Linked DNA regions of Trichocoleus sp. FACHB-46. The protein of the gene in region 2 interacts with the protein of the main gene of each other region in a pairwise test. Links are inferred from orthologs where the notes say so. Each region holds a gene or a part of one and is shown on either strand. Other genes may lie near its edges. The genes, in order: ileS and H6F72_RS14820.

Evidence for each region.
Region 1: the proteins of H6F72_RS14820 (region 2) and ileS interact in binary tests that used the Escherichia coli proteins (3 or more experiments, as listed by UniProt). The link is inferred for Trichocoleus sp. FACHB-46 from one-to-one orthologs.

Annotation. Positions count from the first base shown.
Region 1 is NZ_JACJOD010000010.1:133,555-142,030, forward strand. What follows is about bases 3,100-6,509. They hold ileS (isoleucine--tRNA ligase), read right to left. Parts: upstream 6,186-6,509; coding sequence 3,300-6,185; downstream 3,100-3,299. Other genes in these bases: H6F72_RS30110 (Ycf66 family protein), read right to left, coding at 6,262-6,509. Outside these bases: H6F72_RS06540 (DNA translocase FtsK), read left to right, coding at 1-878; H6F72_RS06545 (HHL1-like protein), read right to left, coding at 875-1,303; H6F72_RS06550 (ParA family protein), read left to right, coding at 1,623-2,561; H6F72_RS06555 (VOC family protein), read right to left, coding at 2,635-3,081; more of H6F72_RS30110, read right to left, coding at 6,510-7,620; gndA (NADP-dependent phosphogluconate dehydrogenase), read left to right, coding at 7,969-8,476. UniProt on the Escherichia coli protein: Catalyzes the attachment of isoleucine to tRNA(Ile). As IleRS can inadvertently accommodate and process structurally similar amino acids such as valine, to avoid such errors it has two additional distinct tRNA(Ile)-dependent editing activities.
Region 2 is NZ_JACJOD010000024.1:199,490-207,459, forward strand. Bases 4,185-7,088 are described here. They hold H6F72_RS14820 (ABC transporter substrate-binding protein), read right to left. Parts: upstream 6,186-7,088; coding sequence 5,184-6,185; downstream 4,185-5,183. Other genes in these bases: H6F72_RS14815 (sugar ABC transporter ATP-binding protein), read right to left, coding at 4,185-5,163; H6F72_RS14825 (three-Cys-motif partner protein TcmP), read left to right, coding at 6,919-7,088. Also shown: H6F72_RS14805 (hydantoinase B/oxoprolinase family protein), read left to right, coding at 1-2,615; H6F72_RS14810 (ribose ABC transporter permease), read right to left, coding at 2,612-3,613; more of H6F72_RS14815, read right to left, coding at 3,610-4,184; more of H6F72_RS14825, read left to right, coding at 7,089-7,970. UniProt on the Escherichia coli protein: Part of the ABC transporter complex RbsABC involved in ribose import. Binds ribose. Also serves as the primary chemoreceptor for chemotaxis.

The DNA.
Region 1 (8,476 bases), on a different replicon or contig from region 2:
AAGTGCAGCTTGGCTTGGCGAATCCTCCCTTGATTACACCGCAAGCAGGTTATGTCAGCGTTGATCTACCGCGCTTAAATCGCCAAGTAGCTCACTTCGATCACTATATTCAGCCCGTTTATTCTTCCCCAACTGAACCTATCAAGATTGCGGTCGGTGTTGATCTCAACGGTCAGTTAATCGAAGCTGATTTGTCAGAGCCAAATACCTGCCACTTTTTAGTGGGTGGAACAACAGGTAGCGGTAAGAGCGAATTTTTGCGATCGCTGCTGTTAAGCTTGATTTTTCGGCACTCGCCCCAAAACCTCAAGGTTGCTCTAGTGGATCCCAAACGGGTAACGTTTCCTGAGTTTGAGTCCATGCCTTGGCTACACTCACCCATTGTCAAAGACACGGAGCCAGCTATTGACCTGATGACTGAACTGGTCGATGAAATGGAAGCTCGTTACAGGCGTTTAGAGAAAGCTAGATGTGGAGATATTAAAGCTTACAATCAGCAGGCAACTCAGCCTTTGCCACGCATTGTCTGCATTTTTGATGAGTATGCTGACTTCATGGCTGAAAAAGAAGCTAGCAAAGAACTAGAGCAAAGTATTAAGCGATTAGGAGCCAAGGCACGAGCAGCTGGAATTCATTTAATCATTGCCACACAGCGTCCAGAAGCCAAAGTCGTAACGCCTCTGATTCGATCCAACTTGCCAGGACGAGTTGCACTTCGCACAGCTAGCGAAGCGGATTCTACCATTATTTTGGGTGGCAAGCAGTCAGAAGCAGCCTACCTTTTAGGTAAAGGTGACTTGCTCTATCATTCGGGTGCTGGTTTGTGGCGGCTTCAAAGCCTATTTGCAGAAAAGGTGACTTTACCAGGAAATGCTTAACTGCGCTTGAAGAGAGAGGTGAAGCGGTCTTTGACGTTGGCGATCGCCGATTGGAACGCATTGGCAACTGCTTGCTCAGGTTTTACGGCAACTTGGATCGGTTCGTCGCTAAATTCCTTCAAGCGATAGCCGTATTCCAGATTGGCTTGATTTTTGCGGAGGATGGGGAATAGGCGGAATGCACCTTCGCGCAAATCCTTCTCGCTGTCGTAGATTGCCATGTTGATTTGGCTGCTACGCTTCACCGCGATCGAGCCGACCGGATACCACTGCTTCTTACCCTGAATTCGCATATAGATATTGAACTCAGGCACCCCATCAGTCTTCATTTTGTCGTACTGCTTCGAAGCTTCAGTCCGCTTGACAGCTTTCTTAGAAACAGACTTTTTTGGGGTTTCTGCCTTACCAAATCCACCACTCGTCACAGCGATCGCTCCTTGCTCTCTTAAGGAAAGTTTACAGTATTTTCAGAAATGAGAGAACTACCGAGAGTGCGGATATCTACCCGATCCCCATTACGCTAAGATGCTGTTTCTAGGGACTTCATAATCAGGTGAAAATTGGCAGCGATCGAGTATTCTTAAGGGTCAGAGTAGCGATCGCAACCAGCAAAGATTCCCCTGAGTAAAGTTTAAAGTTTGGTACCACTGCGCTTATGATCTGGACTGCATGTTATGTCGTAGGTGCCTAACCCCCTAACCCACCCTGGCTCGGCCATGCATGACCCTTGAGAGGACGCAACGAATGGGATTTATCATCGCAACTGCAAACATGAAAGGTGGCGTTGGCAAAACGACCCTCACCATCAACTTAGCCACTGCCCTGGCCAAAAATCATGGCAAGCGAGTTTTAATTGTCGATCTCGACACCCAAATCAGCGCCACCCTCAGCCTCATGGCTCCCGGCGATTTTGCCAAGCTCCGCAACAATAAGCGCACCCTGCGACACCTAGTACATCGGGCCATTTATAGCGACAAACAACTGCCTAATCTTGTCCCTGAAGCAGTCCAAGCCTACATGTGTAATGTCAAAGGATTGGATTTGTTACCTGGAGATATTGATTTATACGATGAATTCTTAGTTTCTGAAATGCTGTTTGAAAAAGCCACAAAAGACAGCACCAAAAACTTTGAACAAGTTTGGAATAACTTTGAAAAAGGGCTTATTTCAAGTATTCTGCAACCTGTTCTGAAAGACTACGATTTCATCATTCTCGACTGCGCCCCTGGCTACAACCTTTTGACTCGCAGCGCTCTCTTAGCCAGTGATTTCTACGTTCTGCCTGCTAAACCCGAACCCCTCTCTCTAATCGGAATTCAACTTCTGGAACGACGCCTTGCCAAACTGCGAGAAACTCACAAGGAAGGTACACCAGTCAAGATTCAACTGCTGGGCATTACTTTTATGCTCTCTGGCAATATACTCACGAGTCGCTATTACAGCCAAGTCATGAAGCGGGTGAACGAAGACTACAGCGAAGCCAAAATCTTTAAGACTCGGATTCCTGTAGATGTGAATGTCTCTAAGGCTGTCGATTCATTTACCCCTGTGGTGCTCAGCAATCCGAGTTCATCAGGTGCTAAAGCCTTTGCGGGACTGGCCCAAGAATTTCTACAAAAACTCACGGTTGCGGCCCGCCTGGACCAAAAGCCTAGCAAGTTTGCCCTCGCTGACATGGAGTAAATCTTGAAGAAATCGTAGGGGCTTAGCTTCTACTCCAAATGCTAAGCCCTGAAATACCAAGCGCAGCAATCAGCTACACCGAACTCTCGGCGGGTTGCTTTTCTTTGGCGGTTTCTTGCACGCGCAGGGCGACTTCTTGCCCATAGGTGAGTTCTAGAATATGGCCATCTGGATCGGTGACAAAGGCCCAGTAGCCAATTGGGGGGCCTGCATCAGCGGGGCCGTTGTTAAGACAACCTTCTTCTCTGGCTTGGTCACAGAGGCGATCGACGACTTCGCGGCTTTCGCAGGCGACTCCTAGATGAGCAGGGGGTAAAAGTTTGTGCTCGACGTTGGGTTCTTGTAGCAACACAATCACAAAGGGCCGCGTGTGGTCGGTGAGCCAAGCTACGTTCTCCCCGGTTTTGGGGTCAGTGCGCCGATGCACCGCTTCCATGTTGGCGTATTTGCCATAAAAGGCAATGCTGGCGTCCAAGTTGGTAACGGGCAAGGCCACATGGGTGAATCCAATATCAGTCATTTTTAGTTCAAATCTTGAGGCTTTACTTCACCACTATGGCGTGCAAGCCTGCCAGACGTTATCTTCTGGGAGATAGAACTATGGGCGATCGCGAACAAAGAACCTCTCCCCCAGCCCCTCTCCTACAAGGCGAGGGGAGCAAAAAGTCTCTCAAAGCCTTATCTATAATCCGATTCCCCATTCCCTAGTAGGGAAGGGGGCTAGGGGGTTAGGTCAATCTAAAATTGACCTTCTAGGGCGGGTTCGCAGCGTTCGCAGAGTAGGGAATGGGCTGCTGATTCGCCAACGTGGGTGGAGTAGTTCCAGCAGCGATCGCATTTTTCGCCATCGGCTTTCACTACACCCACACCGAGCGCATCAGATTGGGAGCTGTATTGCAAGCCTTCTAGAGCAGCGGGGGAGTCGAGCAGTTCTACCTGGGAGACAATGAACAGGTAGCGCAGTTCGTCTACGCCGTTGCCGTTGAGGCTGGTGGCAGGGTTCATGGTTTGTAGCTGCTGGCGTAGCTCTAGGTCAGGTACATAAAGTAGGAGCTTAGCTTCCAGCGAGGAGCCGACCATTTTCTCAGCGCGGGCTTTCTCCAACACTCGGTTAACTTCGGCGCGAATTTGCCGCAAGGCAGGCCAGGATTTTGCCAGAGATTCCACTTGCCAGCGACCTTCGAGATGCACCCAACCCGCTTCAAACACTGATTTGTAGGGGGTGGAGTAGGGCAGGAATTGCCAGATGTCTTCGGCCATGTGGGAGAGCACGGGCGCGATCGCTCTCGCCAAGTTCTCAAGGATGATCCGTAACACGGTTTGGCAACTGCGACGACGGAGAGCATCCGAGGCGCTGATATACAGCCGATCCTTGGCGATGTCTAGGTAGAAGTTAGACAAGTCTACGACGCAGAAGTTTTGCACCGTCTGGAAGAAGCGGAAGAACTGGAAGCTCTTGAAGGCTTCGGTGATTTCGTTGAAGACTTCGCAGGAGCGATGCAGCATGTAGCGATCGAGTTCTGGCAAGTCTTCGTAGGCGATGGAATCTTTGGTGGGATCGAAGTCGTGCAAGTTGCCGATCAAGAAGCGGGCGGTGTTGCGGATCTTGCGATACACGTCCGACATTTGCTTCAGGATGTTTTTGCCAATCAGCACGTCGGAGGAGTAATCCACGGACGACACCCAGAGGCGCAGGACATCGGAGCCATAGGGAGGTTCGTCTTTTTGGTTCTTGCCGCCGTTGATCACGATCATCGGGTCTACGACGTTGCCCATTGACTTACTCATCTTGCGGCCTTGCTCATCCAAGACAAAGCCGTGGGTCAAGACGGTGTTGTAGGGCGCAACGCCATTGGCGGCGACGCTGGTGAGCAAGCTGGATTGGAACCAACCCCGGTGCTGGTCGGAGCCTTCCAGATACATGTTGGCGGGGTAGCACAGTTCCTCGCGCTGCTTCGCGACTGCGGCCCAGGAGGAGCCAGAGTCGAACCACACGTCCATTGTGTCGGTGCCTTTGCGGTAGCTGCGACCGTTGTTGCGGTAGGTTTCTGGCAGCAGCTCTTCCACCGGGAGCTCCCACCAAGCATCAGAGCCTTTCTCAGCAAAGATGGCTTGGACATGGGCGATCGTTTCTTCGGTAAGCAAAGGTTCTCGGGTGGCTTCGTCGTAGAACACGGGGATCGGCACGCCCCAATTCCGTTGACGAGAGATGCACCAATCGGATCGCTCAGCCACCATTGAGGTGATGCGGTTTTCGCCTTGGGCGGGAATCCATTGGACAGAGGCGATCGCTTCTAGAGCGGCTTCCCGGAACCCAGATACCGAAGCAAACCACTGTTCAGTCGCTCGGAAGATAGTTGGCTTTTTGGTGCGCCAGTCGTAGGGATACTTATGGACGTAGGGTTCTTCTTTGAGGAGCGAACCCGCAGTTTGCAAGGCATCGATCACGGCTTGGTTGCCAGGGCCGAGGACGTTTAAGCCTGCAAATGGGCCTGCCTCTTCGGTGAAGTCGCCGTTGTCGTCTACTGGCGCGAAGACAGGTAAGCCGTAGCGCAAACCCACTTGATAGTCATCTTGACCATGACCGGGGGCAGTGTGAACCAAGCCTGTACCGGATTCGGTTGTGACGTAATCGCCACCCACGACAATCGGGCTTTCGCGATCGAACAAGGGATGGCGATAGGTGGAATGCTCTAGGGCTTGGCCTTTGAGCGTGGCTTTAACGGTGAGAGTCGTCCCCAACACTTCTGAGAGGCGCTCCACGAGTTCGGCGGCGACGATCAGGTATTTGGTGTCGGGGAGGCGATCGCTAGGTCCGACTTCTACCACCGCGTAGTTTAGCTTTGGGTTGACGCTGACGGCCATGTTGGCGGGAATCGTCCAAGGAGTTGTAGTCCAGATTGCCACTTTCAAATCTGGCAAATAGGGGCCAAAAGCCTCCTGAGCGGTGTCAGACAACCCAGTCATGGGGAAGGCGGCGTATAAGCTGCGAGAGGTGTGGCCTTCGGGATACTCCAGTTCTGCTTCTGCTAACGCTGTTTTGGAACTAGGACTCCAGTAGACAGGCTTGCGACCGCGATAAATATGACCTTTCAACACCATTTGCCCAAATACCCCAATCTGAGCCGCTTCATAAGCAGGTGTGAGAGTCAAATACGGATGCTCCCAATCGCCCCAGATGCCATAGCGCTTGAAGGATTGGCGCTGGTCGTCCACAGTGGCGATCGCAAAATCTCTGGCTTTGTGGCGCAGATCCAAGGGCGTTAGCTTTTGCCGCTCGTCTGGTTTCATGTTTTGCAGAACTTTCAGTTCAATCGGCAAACCATGACAATCCCAACCGGGAACGTAGCGAACTTTGCGCCCCTGAAGCAGGTGAAACTTATTAATAATATCCTTCAGAATCTTGTTGAGGGCGTGGCCAATGTGCAGCGAACCATTGGCGTAGGGAGGCCCATCATGCAGAATAAACAGCTCACCTGGATTGTTCTGCGACAGGTGCTCATAAATCTGGTGCTCTGCCCAAAACTGTTGCAGCTCTGGTTCGCGTTTGACAGCATTGGCGCGCATGTCAAAGTTGGTTTTGGGCAGATTGACGGTGTTTTTATAAGTTCCTGATTCTGTCACAGTCGGAAGCCAACGAAGGATAAAGGTCAAGTCTTGCTTTGACCATTATCCTTGACAAGCTCCCTATGCTTCAAGTTTAGTTTTCAGGATTTTCAGATGACTCTGAATTTTCAGGGTCCTGAGGCTGGGCCTGTTCTACCAAAAATGGGTTGGGTGGGTTGGGCCGCTTTAGCTCTGGGGTGTCCTCCGATGTCGCTTCGGACGCCGCGATCGCTTCCTCTACCGCTTCCGGCTCAACCAGCGTAAATGTTGCAGGTTCAATCGGCGGAGCATTGAGATCGATGTCTTCTTGCTGACGCTCAATTGGATCGCCGGGGCCAATCGGTTCAGCAGGTGGAGCTAGGTCAATTTCGGCTGCATCTACTGGGATGGCTTCGGCAGGCACGAAGGGATCACCAAGCGGGTTCTCTACCACTTCAAGGCCTGTAGCTGCCTGCTCCACTGCTTCTGGAGTGGCTTCATCTTCTGGGATCGATGCGGATACATCACCAGAAGGGGTAAAGCCAGTGGGTACCACTACGTCATCTAGCGCTTCTGGAGCTACTTCGGCGGCGTTGTTGAGCAGGGTCTCTTCTTCGTCAACGCTTAGCAGTTCGGCGTTGGTCGTCGCAGTTGGTGTTTCGGCAACGGCTTGGTTGGGTGACTCTAGCAGTAAAGTCGGCTCGTCGTCACTCAATGAGGTCGGTGAGCTAACTGGCGTTGGCGTTGCAGCTGCGGCAGTGGGGTCAGCCATGTCGTCCTCAAGCTCATCGCTCACCTCGGTGTCTGCTCCAGGACCCGACTTAGGCGGATGATTGAGCTCGATCATGGGGCGGCTGGGTTTCTTCTGGCCAATCTTGGCGATCGCACCCTTCACCGTGTCAACCAGTCCTGACACAGAAGCTAAAGGGTTAGAGGTTGCTTTGGCGCTGGAAGTTGATTGACTGCCACTGGTGCCAGAACCTACTACTTCAGTGGGTACCGTAGCCCCCGAACTAGCAGATGCACTGGTTGAACTGGGTGACTGGCCCGTACCTCCCTGCGATCGCTCTTTCACGCTATTGAAGAGACGGCTGGCTTGGTCCTTGAGTTGGGTCACGTTTTCGGAGGAAGAGAAGCCAATCAGCTTGTCTCGAACTTGCTGAGTGGTGCCTCGCAGGGCGGCTGGTGTTGCCTGGACAGGCAGTTGAGTTTTTTGTTCAGCTGGGGTGAGATCCCAGCGCATTTTTAGGGTTTGCCAGCCAAACCAACCGAGGAGGGCGACGCTTGCCGTCTGACCCAGTAGGACACCCCCGGTGATCCGTCCCGCACAGACCCATAGCACTAGGGCATAAAACAGAGCAATACCGCTCCAAATAAAATCGCTTTTGCGATGAACTTCTGGAAAGAAGAAAGCGGCCATATATAGAGCAAAGCTGCCAAGCGCGACAGCCAATGCCAGGATGTATGCAAGCATCGTGCACTCCCTACTGCATCTGACGACTACTCATTCAATCTACTGCCTTAATGTCTATTGTCTCTGACATATTGAATCCTAAAGCAGGCTGAATTGTCCTGAGGCTCTGGTTGTAAAGGTGGCGAGGCGATCGCGTTGGCGTAACAATTTGTAGCGATCGCCTCAGCTTAATTCATGCTTTCTAGGGATAATCTTTCTGAATTTCTTTCCCTAGACAGACTCAAATCCTCATTTTTCCAGCCTTTTGCGGAGGCTCTTAATTTCTTCTTCCAGTACAACCTAAGGGGATCGGGCTACCCTGAAGGGGAATCACAGGCCCTGATACATGCAGAGTTGGTAAAAAGTGTTATGACCCAGCAGAGCTTTGGTCTCATTGGTTTAGCGGTTATGGGTGAGAACCTAGCCCTGAACGTTGAACGTAATGGTTTTCCGATTGCCGTTTATAACCGAACCCCAGACAAAACCGATGTCTTCATGGCACAGCGGGCGCAAGGTAAGCAAGTCAAAGCCGCCTACTCCATTGAAGACTTTGTAGCTTCCCTAGAACGGCCCCGAAAAATTTTAATTATGGTGAAAGCGGGGGCTCCAGTCGATGCTGTGATTAATCAGCTGAGACCCCTGTTAGAGCCTGGTGACATCATTATTGATGGTGGCAACTCTCTCTATGAAGATACGGAGCGGCGCACTAAGGAGTTAGAACCTTCCGGACTCCATTTTGTCGGCATGGGAGTCAGTGGCGGCGAAGAAGGAGCCCTGAATGGCCCCAGCTTGATGCCAGGTAGCTCTAAAGCTGCCTATGATGAACTCGCTCCCATTTGGACCAAGATTGCGGCCCAAGTGGATGATGGCCCTTGCG
Region 2 (7,970 bases):
CTGCTTGTTATCGCAAAAATGGCCCCTTAACGGTAACTGATGCCAATGTTATGGTCGGCAAGTTGCATCCCCAGTTCTTCCCCAAGGTCTTTGGCCCCAATGGAGATTTGCCGCTGGATGCCGAAGTGGTACGGGATAAATTTGCCGAATTCGCGATTCAGATTCGCCAAGTCACCGGAGACAACCGTACTCCAGAACAAGTGGCTCAGGGATTTCTGGCGATCGCTGTGGAGAAAATGGCGAATGCAATCAAGAAAATCTCTGTTCAACGGGGTTACGACGTTTCGGAATACACGCTCTGCTGTTTTGGTGGTGCGGGCGGACAACATGCCTGCGCGATCGCAGATGCTCTAGGAATGACACAGGTGTTCATTCATCCGTTTGCAGGTGTGCTTTCGGCTTATGGCATGGGTTTGGCTGATCTGCGTGTGTTGCGAGAGCGATCGGTTGAGGCGAAATTGACGGATGGGTTGATGCTTGGGTTGGAAAAGCTGTTGGCTGAGATTGCTGATGATGCCAAAGCTGAACTGATGCAGGCCCCCCTACCCCCCCTCTCTGGTATGCCCGCTAGGGCTATAAATTGCGGGGAACTGGAGTTTTCAAATATTCAAGTTCTCTCTAAAGCACATCTGCGTTATGAAGGGACAGATTCTGCGCTGATTGTGGAATTTGGCAGTATTCCGGATATGGTGACTCGGTTTGAAGCAGCACATCAGCAGCGGTATGGGTTTATTGCGCCCCACAAACCCTTGATTGTCGAAGCGGTTTCGGTAGAAGTGGTGGGCGTTACCGCGATTCCTGAAGAGGCGATCGCCGATCAATGGAGAACTGGAGCACTAGAGGCGATCGCAACTGTCCAAATGTTCACGGCTGATACCTGGCACGATACCCCAGTCTTTGACCGAGCTAACCTGCAACCTAGCGATCGCATCTCAGGTCCAGCCATCATCATTGAAGCGACTGGAACTAATGTGATTGAACCGGGGTGGCAAGCACAGGTGAACGAGCGCAGTCATTTAGTGCTTGAGCGTATTACACCTTTGGTGAGGCAGCAAGCGATCGGCACGAATGTTGATCCGGTGATGTTGGAGATTTTCAACAACTTGTTTATGGCGATCGCGGAGCAGATGGGGTTTACGCTACAAAACACCAGCTACTCGGTCAACATCAAGGAGCGTCTAGATTTCTCTTGTGCGATTTTTGATGGGCAGGGTCAATTGGTGGCGAATGCACCTCATATTCCGGTGCATTTAGGGTCGATGAGTGAGAGTGTGCAAAGCTTATTGACTGCAAAAGGAGATCAGCTCAAACCTGGCGATGTCTACGCCATCAACAATCCCTACAATGGCGGGACGCATTTACCGGATGTGACGGTGATAACGCCTGTGTTTGCAGTGAATACTCCTCACTCCTCATCCCTTACTCCTCTCTTCTTCGTCGCTTCTCGCGGTCACCATGCTGATATCGGAGGAATTACACCGGGGTCGATGCCGCCGAATAGTACTTCGGTGGAGCAGGAGGGGATTCTGATTGATAACTTTCAGGTAGTAGATCAGGGACAATTTCGCGAGCAGGAGTTCAGTGAGCTGTTAACTTCTGGGCCTTATCCGGTGCGGAATTTGACGCAGAATTTGGCCGATTTACAGGCGCAGATTGCGGCGAATGAGAAGGGGGTGCAAGAGCTGCATCGGATGGTCGAGCATTTTGGCTTGGAGACGGTGCAAGCTTATATGCGCCATGTGCAAGATAACGCGGAGGAGACGGTGCGGCAGGTGATTGCAGTGCTGAAGGATGGCCGCTTCACCTATGAAATGGATGATGGTAGCCAAATTCAAGTGGCGATCGCAATCAATCACACCGCCCGCACTGCTCGGATTGATTTCACGGGGAGTTCTCCACAACAGCCGAACAACTTCAATGCGCCTTTAGCCGTGACGAAAGCAGCGGTTCTCTATGTGTTTCGCACGTTGGTAGAGGATGACATTCCGTTGAATGCGGGTTGCCTCAAGCCTTTAGACATTCATATCCCTGAAGGTTCTATGTTGAATCCACAATATCCAGCGGCAGTAGTAGCGGGGAATGTGGAGGTGTCTCAGGCGATCGTGGATACGCTGTATGGGGCATTGGGGGTGCTGGCTGCGTCTCAGGGCACGATGAACAATTTCACCTTTGGCAGCGATCGCTATCAATATTACGAAACCATCTGTGGTGGTTCTGGCGCTGGCCCCACGTTTGCAGGTACCGATGCGGTGCAAACTCACATGACCAACTCTCGTCTCACAGACCCGGAAGTGTTGGAATGGCGCTTTCCGGTGTTGTTAGAAGCTTTTGCGATTCGGCCTGACAGCGGTGGTGCGGGCAAATATCACGGTGGCAATGGCGTGATTCGTCGCATCCGTTTTCGTGAAGCTATGACAGCGGCAATTCTTTCTAACCGTCGGCGCATTTCACCTTTTGGTTTGCAAGGAGGTCAACCAGGGGCGATCGCTCGAAACTGGGTAGAACGACAAAACGGGGCGATCGAGCTATTAGACAGCAAAGCCGAGGTCGCAATGAACCCCGGCGATGTGTTTGTAATTGAAACCCCCGGTGGTGGAGGTTACGGTTCACTCTAACGGCGATTACGACGACGCAAACGGTCGATCGTCACAGCCGCGATGATCACCAAACCTTTGACCACCAGTTGCCAGAAATAGGACATGTTCAGCAAAGTGAGGCCGTTGTTGAGCACTGCGATGATCAGCGCGCCGACCAACGTGCCGACGATGGTGCCAATGCCTCCGGTGAAGCTGGTGCCACCGAGAATGACTGCTGCGATCGCGTCTAACTCATAGCCGTTGCCCAACATCCCCGTGGCGCTGTAAAGACGACTGGCACTCATGATGCCCGCTAAGCCAGAGAGCAAGCCACTGACACCATAGACGAATAGCAGCACCCGATTGACTTTAATCCCAGTTAACCGTGCTGCTCGTGAGTTGCCACCCACTGCGTAGATCTGCACGCCCAATACAGTACGCCTGAGGACGAACCAGCTCGCCGCTACTGCCAGTAACGCAATCACCACTAGCCAAGGTATGGGGCCAAGATAGTTGTTGCCAATCCAGGCGAAGTTGAGGTCGCGGTTGATCACGGTCGTGCCGTTCGCCACTAAATAGGCGGTGCCTCGCCAAGCCGTTAACGCGCCTAGAGTAACGATAAACGGCGGTAGATCGAGGAAAGCAATCAACGCGCCATTCGCCAAGCCCATTGCTAGCCCTGCCAGTAGTGCTGCGGGGACAGCCGCCCAACCCAAAGCAGGAATCAGGGAGACGAGCACTGCGACCACTGCCGATACGCCCAAAATCGAGCCAACGGACAGGTCAATGCCTCCGGTCAGGATTACAAAGGTCATCCCGGTCGCTAGCACGATATTGATCGAGGCTTGCCGAGCGATATTAACCAGGTTGCCAGGGGTCAGGAAAGTCGGCGTGAGAAACGTAAACAGAATGCCAATAATCAGCAGGATGGGCAAAATTCCTGCCACTTGCAGTAAATCCCTGGCTCCTTTGCGTTTCTGAGCGCGGGGGCGATCGCTCGTCTGGTCTCGACGCGGTCTTAGTTCAGTTTGGCTCATGATCCTGCTACCTCCGATGCGCCAGTGGCGTAAGCCATGATGTTTTCTTGCGTAATCTGTCTGCCAGTAGAGCCGCCTAGCTCGCCCACCAGCTCGCCCTCTCGCATTACCAACACGCGATCGCTCATCCCTACGACTTCTGGCAGTTCGCTAGAAACCATGAGAATGGCGACTCCTTCTGCAGCCAAGTTGCTAATAATGCGGTAGATCTCACTTTTTGCGCCGATGTCCACCCCACGCGTCGGTTCGTCCAGCAATATGACTCTGGGTTTAATGGCCAGCCAGCGGGCCAGCAACAACTTTTGTTGGTTTCCCCCCGACAGGTCTACAGCTCGAATTTCCAAGTTGGCCAGGCGGATATTAAAGTTCTCTACAGCGTCCGTCGCCACCTGATTAACTGCACCCCAATTGACCAGGCCAGCATGAGCATCTTGCTTCAGCCGATTCAGGACGATGTTTTTGCGAGAACTCATCTCTAGAAACAGCCCTTGGTCTTTGCGATCTTCTGGGACATAGCCAATCCCTGCGGCGATCGCGTCACCAGGGGAGTTAATGTTCAGCTTCTGACCGTTCAGAAAGACTTCGCCACTCGTCTTAGGGTCAGCACCAAAAATCAGCCGCGATAGTTCCGTCCTGCCTGCACCGACCAGACCAGCCAGCCCCAGCACTTCTCCCGCATGGACCGAAAAACTGGCGGGTTGCACCTTACGGCCATCACTCATGTTTCTCACTTCCAGAACCACCGGACCTGGCGTGCTTTGGCGCTGGTGCTCATAGAAGTCTTGCATGGGCCGACCGACCATCATCTGCACTAGGCGATCGGGAGAAATTTCGCTGCGGGTTAGGCTGCCAATGTATTGTCCATCTCGCAGGACGCTGACCCGATCGGACAAAGCATAGATCTCTTCCATACGGTGACTGATGTAGATAATGGCAATGCCATCACTCCGCAACCGCCGAATCACCTCAAACAGGTGTTCTGTCTCCCTGTCAGACAGAGCTGCTGTCGGCTCGTCCATCACCAAAATGCGGCTGTTGTCCTTGAGGGCGCGGGCAATTTCTACCTGCTGCTGTTCCGCGATCGCGAGATCTCCAACGATATCGTGAGTGGTGAAACTAGCTCCCAAAGTTCTGAGGACTTGGGCTGCTTCTCGTTCCATACCGTCGCGATCGAGAAATGGCCCTCGCCGCAACTCCCTGCCCATGAACATGTTTTCGGTTACAGTCAAGTTGGGCGCGACATTCAGCTCTTGATAAATCAGGTTGATGCCCGATTGTCTGGCGATCGCTGGATCGGTAATGTTGACAGGGCGACCGTTGATCAGAATCTCGCCTTCGTCCGCGATATAAGCGCCCGCCAAGATTTTCATCAATGTGCTTTTGCCTGCCCCGTTTTCCCCCATCAGGGCATGAACTTCTCCGGGATAGATGATGAGGTTCACGCCTTGCAGCGCCGGGACACCATGAAATCGTTTGGTGATGCCTCGCATTTCCAGGACTGGAGTGGCGATCGCTCCTTCTGGGGATGAGGCTCGGATATCGGTGGTCATCAGTAGCTCCTAAATCAATCTCACTGCCAGCCTGGATATTCGCTGACGTTCTCTCGCGTGATTAGCTTGACTGGAATCAAAATGTCCGGGTTAGCAGGCTTCTTGCCATGCAGAATGTCATTACCGACTTGAACGGCCTTGCGGGTCATGCCTAAGGGGTCTTGAGCCGCAGTCGCCACAAACAAGCTATTGGGGTCTTCGATCGCTTCTTTAGCTTCTGGTGCGCCATCCACACCTACAATGAAAAACTCACTACGCTTGGCTTGCCGAGCTGCTAACTCTGCCCCGACTCCCGAAGGATCATTAATTGCAAATACGGCATCGATTTTGGGGAAGGAGGTGAGCAAGTCACTCATCACTCTTAGCCCCCCATCTCGGCTTCCTTCAGCGTTCTGGTCTTTGGAAAGAACTTTGATATCCGGATATTTGGCCAAAACTTCTTTACAGCCATCGACTCGCTCAAAGACCGAGTTGACTGGAGGGCCATTGACGATGACGATGTTGCCTTTCCCTTTCAGGCGATCGGCAATGTATTGGCAGCTAACTTGTCCCGCTTGGACGTTATTGGAGGTGATGGTGGCATCTACACCTCCCTCTGCCCCTGTATCTACCGCAATCACCGCGATGCCCGCTTGTTTGGCCTTCTCTACGGCTGGAGCAATGCCTTTGCTATCCCCCGCGTTGAGGACGATCACGTCGGTATCAGAAGCAATGAAATTTTCGATCTGGTTAAATTGCTGGTTCAGGTCATAGCCGCTGGATACCAACGTGACTCTGACATCTGGACCACCAATTTTTTTGGCTTCTGCTTCCGCGCCTCGCCCCATCAGCACGAAAAAAGGATTGCTCAAATCGCCCACGGTCACAGCAACAGACTTCAGCTTCACCGCTTCATTGCCTGGGTTGCCCTGATTACCCTCGATCGCTAATCGGTTATTTGGGGTAGTCGGTGAGCAAGCCACAAGCGCACTACTGGCGAGACTCAAAGCGCCAGCAGCGATCGCTACTCTTTTCACGTTCATCTATTTCCACCAACTCATTAAGAGAGCCAACAGAATATAGATCTGCGAATTAATCAAAAGCATGAGCTAGCTCTGAATCATTCAGACCTAACTGAGAGGCATTTGAGCTTCTGCAATTTCAACTCTTCCTAATATTTGGTTTTTGATTTAGAGAAGAGCGCTATTAGCTCCAACTAATTAAATGCCTAACAAGACGCAGAGCCATCTCTACACCTCCAAGCATTAAATTGTTTACTTTTGTAAAAACACATTTAGAAGTGTTTGATCTCGAAATAGCCTTTAGCTAAAACTGCTAGAAGACGTTGGTATTAAACTGACAGATTTATATTCGATATGACTCTTTACTCAGTTTATCCTCCGCTTTTATAAAAACAAACCACATCTATCCAACGGCTTAGTTAGAATCACTAACTCAATTAATAATTTATTTGTCTTTAATATAATTTTATTTAAGCTTAAAGGTAAATCAGTTAAGCGATGCCTTAAAGCTTATCTAAGCATAAATTAATTTGGTAACCGTTTAAGCTGGTAGTGAAATCAACATTAAAATGTATCAGTCTGATACTTTTGCTATTAAAGATTTTGCAATAGCACTAAAGAGTTTTTGAAGTAATTGCAAATCCAACGGTTATTTCTTTAAAGTTTTAGATCTGACAGCAAAAAAGTTGCTGACCCAGAAAGCAAAAGGCTATCTTTAGGAGTGTTTAATTAATTTGAGATTCAGGAGTAAGTTGTGAGCGGCAATTCGTTCTTTGATGAACAGAAAGAACAATCTTTAGTCAAAGCCAGAATAGTTGAGAAGTATTTTTGGGCTTGGGCAAAGGTAATCCTTTCAGTATCGAAAAGGAATACTCACAATAATAGTAATAGTGAAGCTAAAATTGCTTACATTGACTTATTTGCTGGACCGGGACGCTATAAAGATGGTTCAAAATCAACTCCTCTTCTAGTCTTAGAGAAAGCAATTCTTGATCCAGATTTAAGAAATTCACTAGTAGCTCTTTTTAATGATGCAGATTCAGATAATACTAGTTCCCTGGAACAAGCTATTGATTCGCTTCCTGGCATCGAAGCGTTAAGATATAAGCCAGTAGTAAGAAGTCATGAAGTTGGTCAAGAAATAGTTAAGGAGTTTGAGAACAGAAAGCTTATTCCTACCCTATTCTTTGTTGATCCTTGGGGCTATAAGGGACTGTCCTTACAGTTAATCAACTCGGTAGTCAAAAGTTGGGGTTGTGATTGTATATTTTTCTTCAACTATAATCGCATCAACATGGGTTTAGGCAACGCCTCCGTAGAAGAACACATGAATGCTCTCTTCGGTAAAGAGCGCGCTGATCAGGTACGCCAGCGATTAAGATCAATGCCACCTTTGGAGCGGGAGTTATCTATTGTAGAAGCGATTTGTGAAGCACTAAAAGAGATGGGTGGCAAGCATGTTCTCCCTTTTCGTTTTAAGTACGAGGATGGAAAACGTACTAGTCACCACCTTATTTTCGTAAGCAAGCATGTAAAAGGCTACGAAATTATGAAGGAAATTATGGCACCGGAGAGCTCAGAACATGAGCAGGGTGTCCCTTCCTTTGAATATAGCCCTGCTACTTCCAACCAACCTTTATTATTTGAGCTATCACGTCCTCTGGATGATTTAGAGGATATGCTGCTGCGTGAGTTTTCGGCTCAGAAAATCACAATGTTAGAGGTTTATAACCAGCACCATTTAGGTAAACGCTACATTAAAAAAAATTACAAGGCTGCTTTACGAAAGCTTGAGCAGCAAGGGAA